DNA from 4 places in the Pantoea sp. SGAir0430 genome. Region 1 is predicted to be linked to each of the others. Evidence: predicted binding sites of a transcription regulator. Region 1 holds the regulator's gene; each other region holds the start of a gene.

Region 1 (3,733 bases):
TGATCATGCTGTTACGCATTTCGCGGCCGCGCGTCGCGCCAATGAACATGCCGTCCAGCAGATAACACCAGACGCCGACCAGCGGTAAAATCACCTGCCAAAGCAGAAAGCGATCGGCCATCTCACGCAGCGGCTGCAGCGAGGTAAGCAATGCAACAATGTACGGCCCGCTGAGCGCATAAATAAGCGCAAACAGCAGCGCAACGATACCCGCCTGGCGACAGGCGGCATGCCAGATCAGCAGCAGCCGGCTGCGATCTTTTGCCCCTACCGCTTCACCCGAGCAGGCTTCCACCGCGTAAGCAAAGCCGTCCAGCGCATAGGCAGTAAACGTCAGGAACATCAACAGCACCGCATTGACCGCAACCACATCCGGTCCGATGCGTGCACCCAGCAGGGTCAGTGAGGCAAAGCAAATCTGCAGCATGAGCGAGCGCAGCATGATGTCGCGATTAAGGCGAAATAACCGCGCCGCGTCACCGCGCCAGCTGTTTTTCAGCAGTTTGAAATCGATGCCGCGCAGTTTCAGTACGCGCGCCACCATCCATAATCCCACTGCCAGCGTCACGTATTCGGCCAGCGCCGTGGCGGCGGCGGCACCGGCAACGCCCCAGTGCAATTTCAGCACCAGCAGCAGATCGAGCAGGATGTTGACCAGGTTTCCGACAATCAGCAGAACCATCGGCGCACGCGCATACTGCACGCCCAGCAGCCAGCCGAGAATCACCAGGTTAGCCAGCGTAGCCGGTGCGCTCAGCCAGCGGATTTCAATGAAGATCTGCGCCTGCTGCTGGACTTCCGCGCTGCCGCCCATCAGCGTTGCCGCCAGGCTACTGGCAGGAGAACGCAGCAGCGCCAGCAGCAACCCGGCGGCCAGAGCGATCAGCAGCGGCTGCATCAGTGCGCGCGCCAGTGCCTGTTTATCGCCGGCCCCGAACGCCTGCGCGGTTAAACCGGTGGTGCTCATACGCAGAAACAGCAGCAGCATAAAGATGAAGCTGGTTGCCGTGGTGCCTACGGCCACGCCGCCGAGGTAGATCGGGCTATCAAGATGGCCAATCACGGCGGTATCGACCACGCCGAGCAGCGGCACAGTGATATTGGAGAGGATCATTGGCAACGCCAGTCGCCACAGCGTTTTATCAGAAGAGGAAAATAGCTGCATCAGCCCCATCCCGAGGGTTACGGTAGTCGGCCTGAGCGAGCGCCTTACGGGCCGGGAACAAAAGTATGATTAAAGCAGACTGCGGCCAGCGCGCGAGCGCCGCCGCAGCGGGGGAGATCAACCGGGTTTCAGAGCCACTCGCCGTTGCGCACGATGCCAACGGCCAGCCCTTCCACGGTCAGCGACTGTTCACGGGTATCCACGACAATCGGCTGGAAATCATTGTTTTCCGGCAGCAGCTGGACAATCGCGCCCTGCTTCTTCCAGCGTTTCACCGTGACTTCATCATCAATACGCGCAACCACCACCTGGCCATTGCGCACTTCCTGTGTTTTATGCACCGCGAGCAGATCACCGTCCATAATGCCGATATCTTTCATCGACATACCGCTGACGCGCAGCAGGAAATCGGCAGAGGGTTTGAACAGGTTGGCGTCAACCTGATAGTGGGCTTCGATATGTTCCTGCGCCAGCAGCGGTTCACCGGCGGCGACGCGACCGATCAGTGGCAGCCCTTCACTCGCCTCTTCTTCCATCAGCAGGCGGATACCGCGCGATGCACCGGAGACGATTTCAATGACACCTTTACGCGCCAGCGCTTTCAGGTGCTCTTCAGCAGCGTTAGGCGAGCGGAAGCCCAGTTGCGAAGCAATTTCAGCACGCGTTGGCGGCATGCCGGTCTGATTAATATGGTCGCGAATCAGGTCATAGACCTGTTGCTGCCTGCTGGTTAACGCTTTCATCCCGCCCCCTGGTTGTTTATACAGTCGCTGTGAGTATATACAGGTATTGGCGAAATGAAAACCGAAACAGAGGGAAAAATCAGCGGCTTGATGAATGTGGAATGTTTATCGCAAATGCGACCAAAGCAGCGCGATCCAGACAAACAGAGCCAGTAAGATAGCCAGCAGTACCGCCGCCGAGCCCATGTCTTTGGCGCGTCCCGCCAGCGGATGGCGTTCCTGACCAATACGGTCCACCACGGCTTCGATGGCACTATTAAGGATCTCAACAATGACTACCAGCACCACCGAGCCAATCAGCAACACACGCGTGATGATATCGACATCCAGCCAGCAGGCGATGGCAACCGCGACCAGTGCGGCAATCGCCTCCTGGCGAAAAGCGGCTTCATGCTGCCAGGCAGCGCGCAGCCCCTGCCAGGAATAACCGGCGGCTTTAATGATTCTCAGGAAACCGGTGACGTTATTTGCCATGTTGTGGAACCCTTAACTGTTTTTGACGTCAATGTCTGGGCGCGCGAGGTGGCACAGCCACAGATCTTCGCCGCACTTTCTGGTATGCTTGCCGCGCTTTGCTAACAAGAGGCTTCAAGTTGTCTATGTCAGGTTGGCGTAAACTCTATTACAAATTGTTGAATTTACCACTCTCTATTTTGGTAAAAAGTAAGGTCATTCCGACCGATCCGATCTCGGAACACGGTATCGATCCGACCCGTCCGGTGATGTATGTTTTGCCTTATGATTCAAAGGCGGACCTGCTCACGCTACGCGCACAGTGCCTGAAGCACGATCTGCCGGATCCGCTGGCGCCGCTGGAGATTGACGGCACCCTGCTGCCGCGCCACGTATTTATTCACGATGGGCCGCGCGTCTTCCCCTATTTCGTGGCGAACCCGGAGTCGGTCAAGCTTTTCCATGACTACCTCGATCTGCACCGCAATAATGCGGCGCTGGACGTACAGATGCTGCCGGTTTCCGTGATGTTTGGCCGTGCGCCAGGCCGTGAAATTCAGGGCGAACCGACGCCACATCTGCGTATTCTTAACGGTATACAGAAGTTCTTTGCCATCCTGTGGCACGGTCGCGACAGCTTTGTCCGCTTCTCGCCCACGGTTTCACTGCGTCAGATGGCCACCGAACACGGTACCGATCAGTCGATCGCGCAGAAGCTGGCACGTGTCGCACGCATTCATTTTGCCCGCCAGCGGCTGGCAGCCGTCGGCCCGCGTCTGCCGGCACGCCAGGATCTGTTCAACAAGCTGCTGCAATCCAAAGCGATTGAGAAAGCGGTTGAAGACGAAGCGCGCAGCAAGAAGATTTCGCATGAAAAAGCGCAGCAGAATGCCATCGAAATGATGGAAGAAGTGGCGGCGGATTTCTCGTACGAAGCGATCCGCGTGACTGACCGTGTGATGGGCTGGCTGTGGAGTCGGCTCTATCAGGGCATTAACGTGCACGGCGGCGAACGCGTGCGCCAGCTGGCGCAGGATGGTCACGAAATTGTTTACGTGCCCTGCCACCGCAGCCACATGGATTATCTGCTGCTGTCCTACGTGCTCTATCATCAGGGCCTGGTGCCGCCGCACATTGCTGCCGGTATCAATCTCAACTTCTGGCCAGCCGGACCGATTTTCCGTCGCCTCGGTGCCTTCTTTATTCGTCGTACCTTCAAAGGCAACAAGCTCTACTCCACGGTGTTCCGCGAGTATCTGGGCGAGCTGTTCAGCCGCGGCTATTCAGTTGAGTATTTTGTTGAAGGCGGGCGCTCACGTACTGGCCGTCTGCTCGACCCGAAAACCGGCACGCTGTCGATGACGTTACAGGC
Region 2 (3,733 bases), 1.0 Mb from region 1:
TCCTCTTCCGCCGGCGGCGACGTAAGCAGATCCAGCGTCGGCAGCGGCGTGGAAGGTTTCTCCAGCGGCTGTTCGTGACGTACCAGGAAGGGGTGGAACAGGCTGTCCTGCGCAGGGGCGACAGGCTTCGGCGTTTCAGCCGGCGCGGCGTAAACCTCGTCGTCTGGCGTTGACCACGGGCTGGTTTCCTCACTCAGCGATGCGGGTACCGCCGGCTCAGGTGCCGCTGGCTGCTGCCACTGGGCCGGAGCGTCCGGCTCTGGCGTGGCGGCAATGGTAAACAGCGGTTCGCTCGGCGTGTCATCAACCAGATCTTTCATCGGAGAGAAATCAAACGCGGCTGAGGTATCCAGATTAAATACCGGCGCGCTCTCCTGCTCAGGCTGGCTGTAACGCTGTTGCTGCTGCTGAGCAAACTGCTGCGCCAGCTGGGCCTGCTGCAGCGCCTCTTCATCTTCTTCCTCTGCCGGCTGCTGCTGCCAGCTGTCGCCGTAGCGCTGCTGCTGCTGCGAATGGAACGCTTCGCGCAGCTGGGCTTCCTGCAGCGCAGCGTTATCATCATCGTGCGGCTGTGGCACTTGCCAGCTGGCGCTGATTTCTGGCTGCTGCTGGTCGGCCTCTTCGCGGGCCTTCTCTTCTGCCATGCGTTGCGATGGCAGTTTGATACCGTATGAGGCCAGCTCACGCCGGGTTGGCAGCTTAACCTTGTTAGGACGCGGCAGTTCCGGGCCGATGCCCTGTTTCACCTGCGGGTTGTAATCGCGCTCCGGCACCACATCAAAGGCTGGCGTGTAAGCCGCAGAGCGGGCAGCAGCGGCGGCCGTCGCTGAACCGAGTGCGGCAGCGGCTGCCGTATTCAGCGGTGTGGCGGCCTGATCGGCACTCTGCCAGTTACCCATGCGCGGGCCATCGTCTTCTTCAGCAAGCGAGAAGGCGTCGGCGGCCGGTGACGCAGGCACTTCGAAGCGATATAACGGGGGAGCAGCTGGCGTGGGTTCTGCTGGCGGAATAGCTGGCGCCGCAGGCGCACTGGCAACGGCTGCCGATGCCGGGACAGCCGCAGTCAGCTGTGACGGCGCAGGTTGTGGAGCTACGTTTACCGCCGGTGCGGATGGCTCAGGCGCAGCGACGGCCGGCGCCTGACGTGCGGCGTCACTGGTGGCGGCCAGCGCAGCCGCGGTAGCCGCACTGGCTTTCGCCAGCAGGGGATCGTCGCTGGCGACTTCAGCCACAGGTTCCGCTACCTGTCGGGGCTTAGCCAGCAGTACGTCATCTTCGTCGTCCTGAGCCGGCGCAGCGCGCAGTGGCGGAACCGCTTCGTCGGGGTGCGCCTCGTCGTAGTCGTCTTCTTCCTGCCAGGGTTCATCATGGCGCGAGCGGTTGCTGGCAAAGGTCAGCACGCCCATCACCACGCTGCCGATCTTCTCGGCAATCGCCAGCCAGGACCAGCCGGTATAAAGCGTGATACCCGCCGCCCAGACGCACAGCAGCGTCAGCGTGCCACCGGCACCGCTGAACCACGGCGCCATCGCATTGCTCACCAGGCTGCCAATTACGCCGCCGGAGGCAAAATACCAGATATCGTCCACGTTCAGCGCAGCCAGTCCGCAGGTGGTCACCACCAGCGCCAGCACGCCAATCAGCCGCAGGCCCACCGCAAAATAGTCGATGTAATCCTGGCGATCGCGCTGACGGAAGGTGATCCAGCACAGACCAATAATCACTGGCGGAATGGCGTAGGCCATCACACCAAAAATAAACAGCAGGGTATCAGCCAGCCATGCGCCCACGCTGCCGCCCAGATTGTGGATCGGCTCGTGCCAGGCGGTTTGTGACCAGCTGGGATCGGAGGGATTAAAGCTAACCAGCGACACCATCAGATAGATGGCAAACAAGGCCACCAGGATGAGCAACGCTTCCAGCAGCCGACGTCCGCTGCTCAGTGGTTGTAATGAAACGTCTTTATCTTCTGTATATTCCTGGCTCAAGAGAACTCTCCAGGTGCCTGTAAATTAAGAAGGCAACAGCGCCAGGCTTGCCTGACGCTGGTCCTGTATGAATTCACAGGAGTGTACCGAAATCCTGCAAGCTTTGCACCTGCCCTGCGTTACCGGGTCTTAATCACCAGACGATTGCTCTGTTTGACCTCTTCCATCACCACGTAGGTACGGGTGTCGTTGACGCCCGGCAGGCGCAGCAAGGTCTCACCCAGCAGTTTACGATAGGCGGACATATCCGGCACGCGGGTTTTCAACAGGTAGTCAAAGTCACCGGAAACGAGGTGACATTCTTGAGTTTCCTCAAGTTTTTGTACGGCGGCGTTAAATTGTTCAAACACATCCGGCGCGCCGCGATTCAGAGTAATCTCAACGAATACCAGCAGTGAAGCATCGAGATAGTGCGGGTTCAGCTGCGCGGTGTAGCCCAGAATGAAACCCTGACGTTCCAGGCGACGTACGCGTTCAAGACAAGGTGTTGGCGAGAGGCCGACACGTTTTGAAAGCTCAACGTTGGAAATACGACCGTCTTTCTGCAGTTCATTCAGAATATTTCTGTCGATCCGATCCAGATCTTTTCCGGGGCGTTTCTTGTTGTCTACCATTATTATTGTCTCTCTTAATTCCTTCCCTTTACCTGCCAAACCCTGAAAACGTTCAATGTTCAGGGCCTTACTGAAGTGAAGTCTTTAAGCCTGTGCAGTAACGCGACCATCCGTATGACGCATGCTGTCTGTCCACATCATGCGTCATTACCAATGTCAGGCTGAGTTTATTTGGCGAAATTGCGCAAAACAGAGCTGAAATTCTGTTTCGAACCGCTAAATTTTCTCTGCTTCTGACAATGTTTTCGCAAAAGCGCAGGCGATTGTCAAAGTAAAACATCCAAATTCAGTACAAGATGCCAGACAGCGTACTGGGTTGCTGTTTTTAAATGAGAATTTTTATACAGCTGCACCACAAATTGCCGAGCAATGCCCCCTTTTGGCGCAGCGCGCGTGCAGAATTGCCATTCATCGTCTACGCCGCTTGCAGTGATTGTTAACAAAATTGCTGAAACCTTTTTTTGCGACAGTAATTTCCCTACAATCGAAAACTATGTTGTCAGACACACACTGAGGAACGCATGAGTACGGCCAAACACAGTAAGCTGCTCATTCTGGGCTCCGGCCCTGCCGGTTACACCGCAGCGGTTTATGCCGCCCGCGCTAACCTGAACCCGGTTTTGATTACCGGACTGGAAAAAGGCGGCCAGCTCACCACCACGACTGAAGTCGAAAACTGGCCGGGCGACCCGCACGATCTGACCGGCCCTGCGCTGATGGAACGCATGCAGGAGCATGCTGAGAAGTTCAACACCGAAATCATCTTTGATCATATTCACACGGTTGATTTGCAGAACCGTCCGTTCCGCCTGACCGGCGACAGCGGCGAATACACGGCGGATGCGCTGATCATCGCGACCGGTGCTTCAGCGCGCTACCTCGGCCTGCCGTCAGAAGAGGCATTCAAAGGCAAAGGGGTTTCGGCCTGCGCCACCTGTGATGGTTTCTTCTATCGCAACCAAAAAGTCGCGGTTATCGGCGGCGGTAATACGGCCGTTGAAGAGGCGCTCTATCTGGCAAACATCGCTTCCGAAGTGCACCTGATTCACCGTCGTGACAGCTTCCGCGCTGAGAAAATCCTGATTGACCGCCTGATGGAGAAAGTGCGTAACGGCAACATCGTGCTGCACA
Region 3 (3,733 bases), 850 kb from region 1:
GGTTGATCGTGCGCGAACCGCTGGAAGCCGCCGATATCCGCTATCGTCACGACCGCCAGCTGCTGCGCCGCGCGCTGGAACATGCCATTCAGGCGGTTTAGCCGGAGCGCAACGCGACAGCCGGCTTCACATTAAGAGGCGGCGATAAACAGTTCACGCAGCTCGTGCAGCTGGTCGCGCACCCGCGCGGCCTCTTCGAACTCCAGGTTCTGCGCGTGCTGCTGCATCTGCCCTTCCAGCTCGTGAATCTTCTTCTGCATGGCCTGTGGCGTGAGCGCCAGATAGCTGGCCTCAGCCTCGGCGGCAGTGCGTGAAGCCGTTTTACCTTTGCCGCGCGTTTTCACCACGTTTTTGCCCAGCTCAAGAATATCGGTGATTTTCTTGTTCAGGCCCTGCGGCACAATGCCCCGCTCTTCGTTATAACGCTGCTGCTTCTCGCGGCGGCGCTCGGTCTCTTCCATCGCCCGCGCCATCGACGGCGTGATCTTATCTGCGTAGAGAATCGCTCTGCCGTTGACGTTACGCGCTGCGCGTCCGATGGTCTGAATCAGCGAGCGCTCGGAGCGCAGGAAGCCCTCTTTATCGGCGTCAAGAATCGCCACCAGCGACACTTCCGGCATATCCAGCCCTTCGCGCAGCAGGTTGATCCCCACCAGCACGTCAAACTCCCCGAGACGTAGATCGCGAATGATCTCCATACGCTCAACGGTATCAATGTCGGAGTGCAGATAACGCACCTTCTCGCCGTGCTCTTCAAGATACTCGGTGAGGTCTTCGGCCATGCGCTTGGTCAGCGTGGTAACCAGCACGCGCTCGTTGATTTCGACGCGCTTGCGGATCTCCGACAGCAGATCGTCGACCTGGGTCGCCACCGGACGCACCTCAAGAATCGGATCGAGCAGACCGGTAGGCCGCACCACCTGATCGATGACGTCGCCGCCCGATTTCTCCAGCTCGTAGTTACCTGGCGTGGCCGAGACGTAAATGGTCTGCGGTGCCAGCGCTTCAAACTCTTCAAAGCGCAGCGGACGGTTGTCCAGCGCTGACGGCAGGCGGAAACCGTACTCCACCAGCGTCTCTTTACGCGCGCGGTCACCGCGATACATGCCGCCAATCTGCGGAATAGTCACGTGGGATTCATCGACCACCAGCAGGCCATCCGCCGGCAGGTAATCAAACAGCGTCGGCGGCGGCTCGCCCGGTCCGCGCCCGGATAGATAGCGCGAATAGTTTTCAATGCCCGAGCAGTAGCCGAGTTCGTTCATCATTTCGAGGTCAAACTGGGTGCGCTGGGTGATGCGCTGCTCTTCCAGCAGTTTGTTGTTCTCCAGCAGCACTTTGCGCCGCACCGCCAGCTCATCCTTGATCTCTTCCATCGCCTGCAGAATACGCTCGCGCGGCGTCACGTAGTGCGTCTTCGGGTAGATGGTGAAACGCGGAATCACCGAGATCACCTGGCCGGTCAGCGGGTCGAACAGCGACAGGCGCTCAACCTCTTCATCAAACAGTTCAACGCGCAGACCAATGTCATCGGATTCCGCCGGGAAGATATCGATCACTTCGCCGCGCACGCGGAAGGTGCCGCGCTGGAAAACCTGATCGTTGCGGGTGTACTGCAGTTCGGCGAGGCGGCGCAGGATGCTGCGCTGGTCGATGATCATGCCGCGCGTCAGATGCAGCATCATTTTCAGGTAGAGATCGGGATCGCCCAGGCCGTAGATAGCAGAAACCGACGCCACCACAATCACGTCGCGGCGCTCCAGCATCGCTTTGGTGGCAGAGAGACGCATCTGCTCGATGTGCTCGTTTACCGCCGCATCTTTCTCGATGAAGGTATCCGAACTGGGCACGTAGGCTTCCGGCTGATAGTAGTCGTAGTAGGAGACGAAGAATTCGACCGCGTTATCCGGGAAGAACTCTTTCATCTCACCATACAGCTGTGCCGCCAGCGTTTTATTCGGTGCCATTACCATGGTCGGCCGGTTGAGATCGGCAATGACGTTGGCGATGGTAAAAGTTTTTCCTGAACCGGTAACCCCCAGCAGCGTCTGGTGCGCCAGTCCATCCTCCAGCCCTTCTTCAAGGCGACGAATCGCCTCAGGCTGATCGCCTGAAGGTTTGAAAGCGGAGTTGAGTTTAAAGGCTTTACTCATGGTATTACGGTTCCTGCTGAAGAAGTCGGCGGGCAGGCTGGTAATTCTACTCTGCTATGGCGATTTTGCCAGAAAAAAATACTGGATATAATTACAGATATGCTGCACGATGATGGGGAGATGCCGCGATTCGCTTCAGCGTAATTTATGCGGTAATCCGGAAGCGTTTGTTGCGCAAGGTTATCCCCAGACGAGCAACGCTTTTAACAATTGTCAATAGAGCGTCATTAAATTGCAGTCTGATGACAAGCCAGACAATTCTCAGGCTTGCTTTTAAATAACCTGCTGATTTAAAAGACTTTGACTCAAAAGCCCAGTTTCGCAGCATTATGTATGCAACCCGCGTATTTCCTCGCTTGCGCCCGGTTTTCAGTCGCTAATGCACAAGGTTATCCACAGGAATAGTGGATAACTGAATCCAGCCCCACGTCCATCGGCTGTGTATAATTTTCCCCTCGCTTATCCTGCCGTGCGAAAAAATTTTTTTTGCGATTATTTTTCCATCATCCCGTGCGGCTTTAACTATTCTTTTGGCGTACCCCATCGTGCCGTAACGGGAAAAAGCCCAGCGTTAAGGCCACTTATTTCTTCAGTCCCTGCCTTATGACAGCACAGATGCACCAGAAACGTTAAGCAGTCAGCACCGTCAAAGTGCAGGCGAGTTATTACTGTGGGCAATTGTTAAGCTTTGCTCATCAATTATGGCGAGTTTCGCTGCCTTTTACCCCGATTGAGGCTGCTTTGGCGGATCTGGCCTGGGAATTGCAGTGAATTAACGGTGGAGTGACGAGTCCATGCCGGCAGGATGAACAAGCGCCGCCGGCGACAGCAGTGTCCCAATAGCCATTGTGCATGACTGTATGCCAGACGACACAGAGCGGGAGCATTCAGGCGAATAATCTGGAAGGAGAATGTCAGATGCTGAGTTTACGTTCGGTGAATCAATTTTACGGTCAGAACCATATTTTATGGGATGTGGATCTCGATCTGCCGCCAGGCACCTGCACCGGCGTGCTGGGCAGCCCGGGGATGGGCAAAACCACGCTGGTGAACTGTATTATGGGTCGCCTGCCCATTAATAGTGGATCGATGACCTGGCAGGAAGACGGCGCGCCGCCGGAAAACCTGCTGCTGCAGCCTGCTGAGCAACGCGCGCGCATGGGCATCGGCTACGTACCACAGGGACGCCACATCTTTTCCCAGATGAGCGTAGAAGATAACCTGCTGATTGCGCTGATGGCGGCACAGGACGATCGCAGCCGCGCCATTCCCGAGATGGTGTTCGATCTGTTTCCGGCGCTCTACTCGCTGCGTCATCAGCGCAGTGGCGAACTGCCGATGGATCAGCAGCAGCAGCTGGCCCTGGCGCGCGCGCTGGTGCTGCAGCCGAAACTATTGATCCTCGATGAACCCACCGAAGGCATGTCGCCGTGGCTGGAGGAGGAGATGGGGAATCTGATTTGCCGCCTGAACCGCGACTATGGCCTGACGATTCTGCTGCTGGAACAGCATGTGTCGTTCATTCGCCGCGTGGCAGACTATTTTCTGCTGCTGCATCGTGGCCGCAACGTGGCGCAGGG
Region 4 (3,733 bases), 140 kb from region 1:
AAATGGAATCCGCTACACTGTTAACCATGTGCGCCAGTCAGGGACTGCGTGCCGGCATGGTGGCTGGCGTCATCGTGAATCGCACGCAAAAAGAGATCCCGGATGCGGCCACTATGAAGCAGACAGAAAGCGATGCGGTGAAAATTGTGGTGGATGCCGCGCGTCGCTTACTTTAGCGCGCCAGTCAGGGAATGATTTCGAGACCAGGCTTATAGGGAGCTCAGCAATTGCCTGATTAGAATGCGCGCAATTTCAGCCGATTCTGAGAAATTTCCTATGCGCAAAACGATCTCTGTCCCACGTCCGGGTTTTACCAGCCGCCCTGCTGCAATGCAGGCCCGCGTTGAGAGTGCCGCCGCGCGGTTTCGTCAGGCAATGGCCGCGTCAGATTATCCTCTGGCGCGCCAGTGCTGCGAAGAAGTGCTGCGCGTCATGCCTAACCAGATGCAGGTGCTCAGCGACTACGCGCTGACGCTGATGCGCGTCGGCGAACATAAAAAATCCTACAAGATTTACCAGAAAATCTATCAGGCACCGGCGGCGCAGCGCGCGCAGGCGTCGGAAACCTGGCTGGATGGCCTGACGGAAGTGTGTGGCTGGCTGGATAAGACAGATGAAGTGGCGCGTTATGGCCTGGAATCGCTCACCCAATCCGACATGCGTTTCAGTCAGGGCGCGAAAGCGACTTTTCCCGCACCGGCGCCTGCGCCGATTAACCGCAGCAATCCGGCAGAAAATATCATCTCCTTCAGTCTGTATGGCGGTCAGCCGCGCTATTGCGAAACCCTGATCAAAAACGTTGAGGTGGCGCGTGAGCTCTATCCGGACTGGATGTGCCGCATCTATCTCGACGATAGCGTGCCGCAGCACGTGTGGCAGCGCCTGACCCAGCCAAACACCCAACTGGTGGATATGTCGCAGGAGAAAACCATTTTCCCTACGCTGTGGCGCTTTCTGGTGATGGACGATGTCAGCGTAAAACGCTACATCGTGCGGGATGCGGATTCGCTGCTGTCAGAGCGCGAAGTCGCGGCCGTCGACGCCTGGCTGGCTTCGCCATTCTGGTTCCACCACATGCGCGATTATTATTCGCACACCGAGCTGTTACTGGCCGGCATGTGGGGCGGCTGTCACGGCGTGTTTCACAACGTGGAGCAGCAGATGCGCGACTTTATCGCGCAGTATGACGGCAGCGAGCGCTTTACCGACCAGTACTTCCTCAAGGTAGCGCTGTGGCCGACGGTACGCGACAGCATCCTCAATCACGACGATATCTTTCACTTCCACCACGCGCAGCCGTGGCCGGCGCATGCGCCGATTCGCTGGCAGACCGACAGCTTCCACGTCGGCAGCAACGCCGGTTTCGCCAGCATGGCCGGCAAAGTGGCTAACGCTGAAAATGGCCAGCAGCAGGTGGAGCTGACCTACGGCGGCAACAGCTGGTGCTATCCGGCGAAGGTGAAAAGCGACAGCGAATGGGTGCTGCCGATGCCGTTTTTCCTGATTGATGCCTGGAAAGCCGGCGACCTGACCGTACGCGCCCTGTAGTTGCCCGGACGGAGCCTATCGCGCCCGCGATAAAATCCGCGGGTTGCCATGAATGTTCTGGACATTCATACAGTGGCGCTCTACCTTCTCCTCAGCGAGACGATCCGCGGGGGGATTATGGATCAGCAACTTATCATCAGCGGCGCGCTGGCGCTGGCCGGTTTGGGCATTGGCTGGATTATTGCCCAGCTGCGCGCCGGCCATCAGCACGCCAGCTTCACCACCGAACGCCGCCTGCTGGAACAGGCGCAGCAGCGTCAGCAGCAGCAGCTGGAACAGCTGCAACAGCAACTGCAGCAGCGCGAACAGGAGCTGCGCCAGCTACACGGCACGCTAAGCGGCGCGCAGGAGCGCCTGCAGCAGCTGGATTACTGGCGGGCCGAGAGTGAACAGCTCAGCCGCGAGTTGCGTAATCAGCTGGAAGTTAACAGCGCGCAGGAAGCCGAACTGCGGGAAGTCACCATTCGATTAGAAGAGACGCGTTTCGCCGCTGAGGAGAAGCAGCGTCTGCTGACCAACAGCGAACAGCGCCTGAGTGCGCAGTTTGAAAACCTCGCCAACCGAATCTTCGAAAACAGCGGAAAACGCGTCGACGAGCAGAACCGGCAGAGCCTCAACAGCCTGATCGGCCCGCTGCGCGAACAGCTGGACGGCTTCCGCCGCCAGGTCAACGACAGCTTCGGCCAGGAAGCGCGTGAACGCCACACGCTGGCGCATGAGATTCGTCAGCTGCAGCAGCTCAACGCGCAGATGGCGCAGGAAGCGATCAACCTCACCAAAGCGCTGAAGGGCGACAATAAAATTCAGGGCAACTGGGGCGAAGTGGTGCTCAGCCGGGTGCTGGAGGCCTCAGGTCTGCGCGAAGGCTACGAGTACCAGACTCAGGTCAGCGTGCAGCTGGAGCAGCAGGGCCGTATGCAACCGGATGTGATTGTGCGTCTGCCGCAGGGTAAAGATGTGGTAATTGACGCCAAAATGACGCTGATTGCCTATGAGCGCTACTTCAACGCCGACGATGAGCTGACGCGCGAACAGGCGATTCAGGAGCACATCAACGCGGTGCGCGGGCATATCCGGCTGCTGGGGCGTAAAGATTATCAACAATTGCCCGGTTTACGCTCGCTGGATTATGTGCTGATGTTTATTCCGGTCGAACCGGCGTTTCTGCTGGCGATCGATCGTCAGCCGGAGCTGATCAGCGAAGCGCTGCAGCAAAACATTATGCTGGTCAGCCCGACCACGCTGCTGGTGGCGCTGCGCACCATTAATAACCTGTGGCGCTATGAGCATCAGAGCCGTAATGCCCAGCGCATCGCCGACCGCGCTGCGCGCTTGTACGATAAGATGCGGCTGTTTGTCGATGATATGAGCGGCATCGGGCATAGCCTCGACAAAGCGCAGCAGAGTTATCAGCTAGCGATGAAAAAGCTGGCACAGGGGCGCGGCAATCTGATCGCCCAGAGCGAGTCGTTTCGTGCGCTTGGCGTGGAGATCAAACGGCCCATCAACCCGCAACTGGCAGAGCAGGCGCAGCCCGACGCGGCGGATGATACATGGGCCGATGATAGCGAGCCCGCTGAAAATGCGGCAGATTCTTCCGCCGCTTCCCTGCGCCGCATTAACGAATAACACGCCGGTGGCGTGCTCGGATCGCCCGACTCTGATACACTTCGGGAAGTATTGTTTGTGGAACAGGTAAAACCGATGGCAGATGAATCACAGCAGGAAACTACCCATTTTGGCTTTCAGACCGTCGCCAAAAGTGAAAAGGCCGATAAAGTCGCGGACGTGTTTCACTCCGTCGCGGCGAAATATGACCTGATGAACGATCTGATGTCGTTCGGCATCCATCGCGTCTGGAAGCGTTTTACCATCGACAGCAGCGGCGTGCGCCGCGGTCAGCGCGTCCTGGATCTGGCCGGCGGTACCGGCGATCTGACGGCAAAATTCTCGCGCCTGGTCGGTGAAACCGGTCAGGTGGTGCTGGCGGACATCAACAGCTCAATGCTGAAGATGGGACGCGAAAAGCTGCGCAATCTCGGCGTAACCGGCAACGTCAGCTACGTGCAGGCTAACGCAGAAGCGCTGCCGTTCCCGGATAACTATTTCGACTGCATCACCATCTCCTTCGGCCTGCGTAACGTGACCGAAAAAGAGAAGGCGCTGGCGTCGATGTTCCGCGTGC

The links. Region 1 encodes LexA, which represses DNA repair genes until DNA is damaged. Its sites were predicted from a motif close to TNCTGTATGTACATACAGNA; they were not measured.
Region 2: the regulator LexA is predicted to act here: its motif matches at 2,050-2,069, upstream of E7738_RS07670 (DNA translocase FtsK 4TM domain-containing protein).
Region 3: the regulator LexA is predicted to act here: its motif matches at 2,233-2,252, upstream of uvrB (excinuclease ABC subunit UvrB).
Region 4: the regulator LexA is predicted to act here: its motif matches at 1,604-1,623, upstream of rmuC (DNA recombination protein RmuC).

Annotation. Positions count from the first base shown of each region.
Region 1 covers NZ_CP039427.1:2,583,600-2,587,332, forward strand. The annotation lists gene dinF (MATE family efflux transporter DinF) at 1-1,165, opposite strand, end outside; gene lexA (transcriptional repressor LexA) at 1,294-1,908, opposite strand; gene E7738_RS12340 (diacylglycerol kinase) at 2,014-2,382, opposite strand; gene plsB (glycerol-3-phosphate 1-O-acyltransferase PlsB) at 2,508-3,733, shown strand, end outside.
Region 2 covers NZ_CP039427.1:1,588,396-1,592,128, forward strand. The annotation lists gene E7738_RS07670 (DNA translocase FtsK 4TM domain-containing protein) at 1-1,988, opposite strand, end outside; gene lrp (leucine-responsive transcriptional regulator Lrp) at 2,108-2,602, opposite strand; gene trxB (thioredoxin-disulfide reductase) at 3,124-3,733, shown strand, end outside.
Region 3 covers NZ_CP039427.1:1,736,704-1,740,436, forward strand. The annotation lists gene yvcK (gluconeogenesis factor YvcK family protein) at 1-101, shown strand, start outside; gene uvrB (excinuclease ABC subunit UvrB) at 132-2,153, opposite strand; gene E7738_RS08365 (ABC transporter ATP-binding protein) at 3,072-3,733, shown strand, end outside.
Region 4 covers NZ_CP039427.1:2,718,905-2,722,637, reverse strand. The annotation lists gene udp (uridine phosphorylase) at 1-176, shown strand, start outside; gene E7738_RS12930 (tetratricopeptide repeat protein) at 277-1,548, shown strand; gene rmuC (DNA recombination protein RmuC) at 1,666-3,177, shown strand; gene ubiE (bifunctional demethylmenaquinone methyltransferase/2-methoxy-6-polyprenyl-1,4-benzoquinol methylase UbiE) at 3,253-3,733, shown strand, end outside.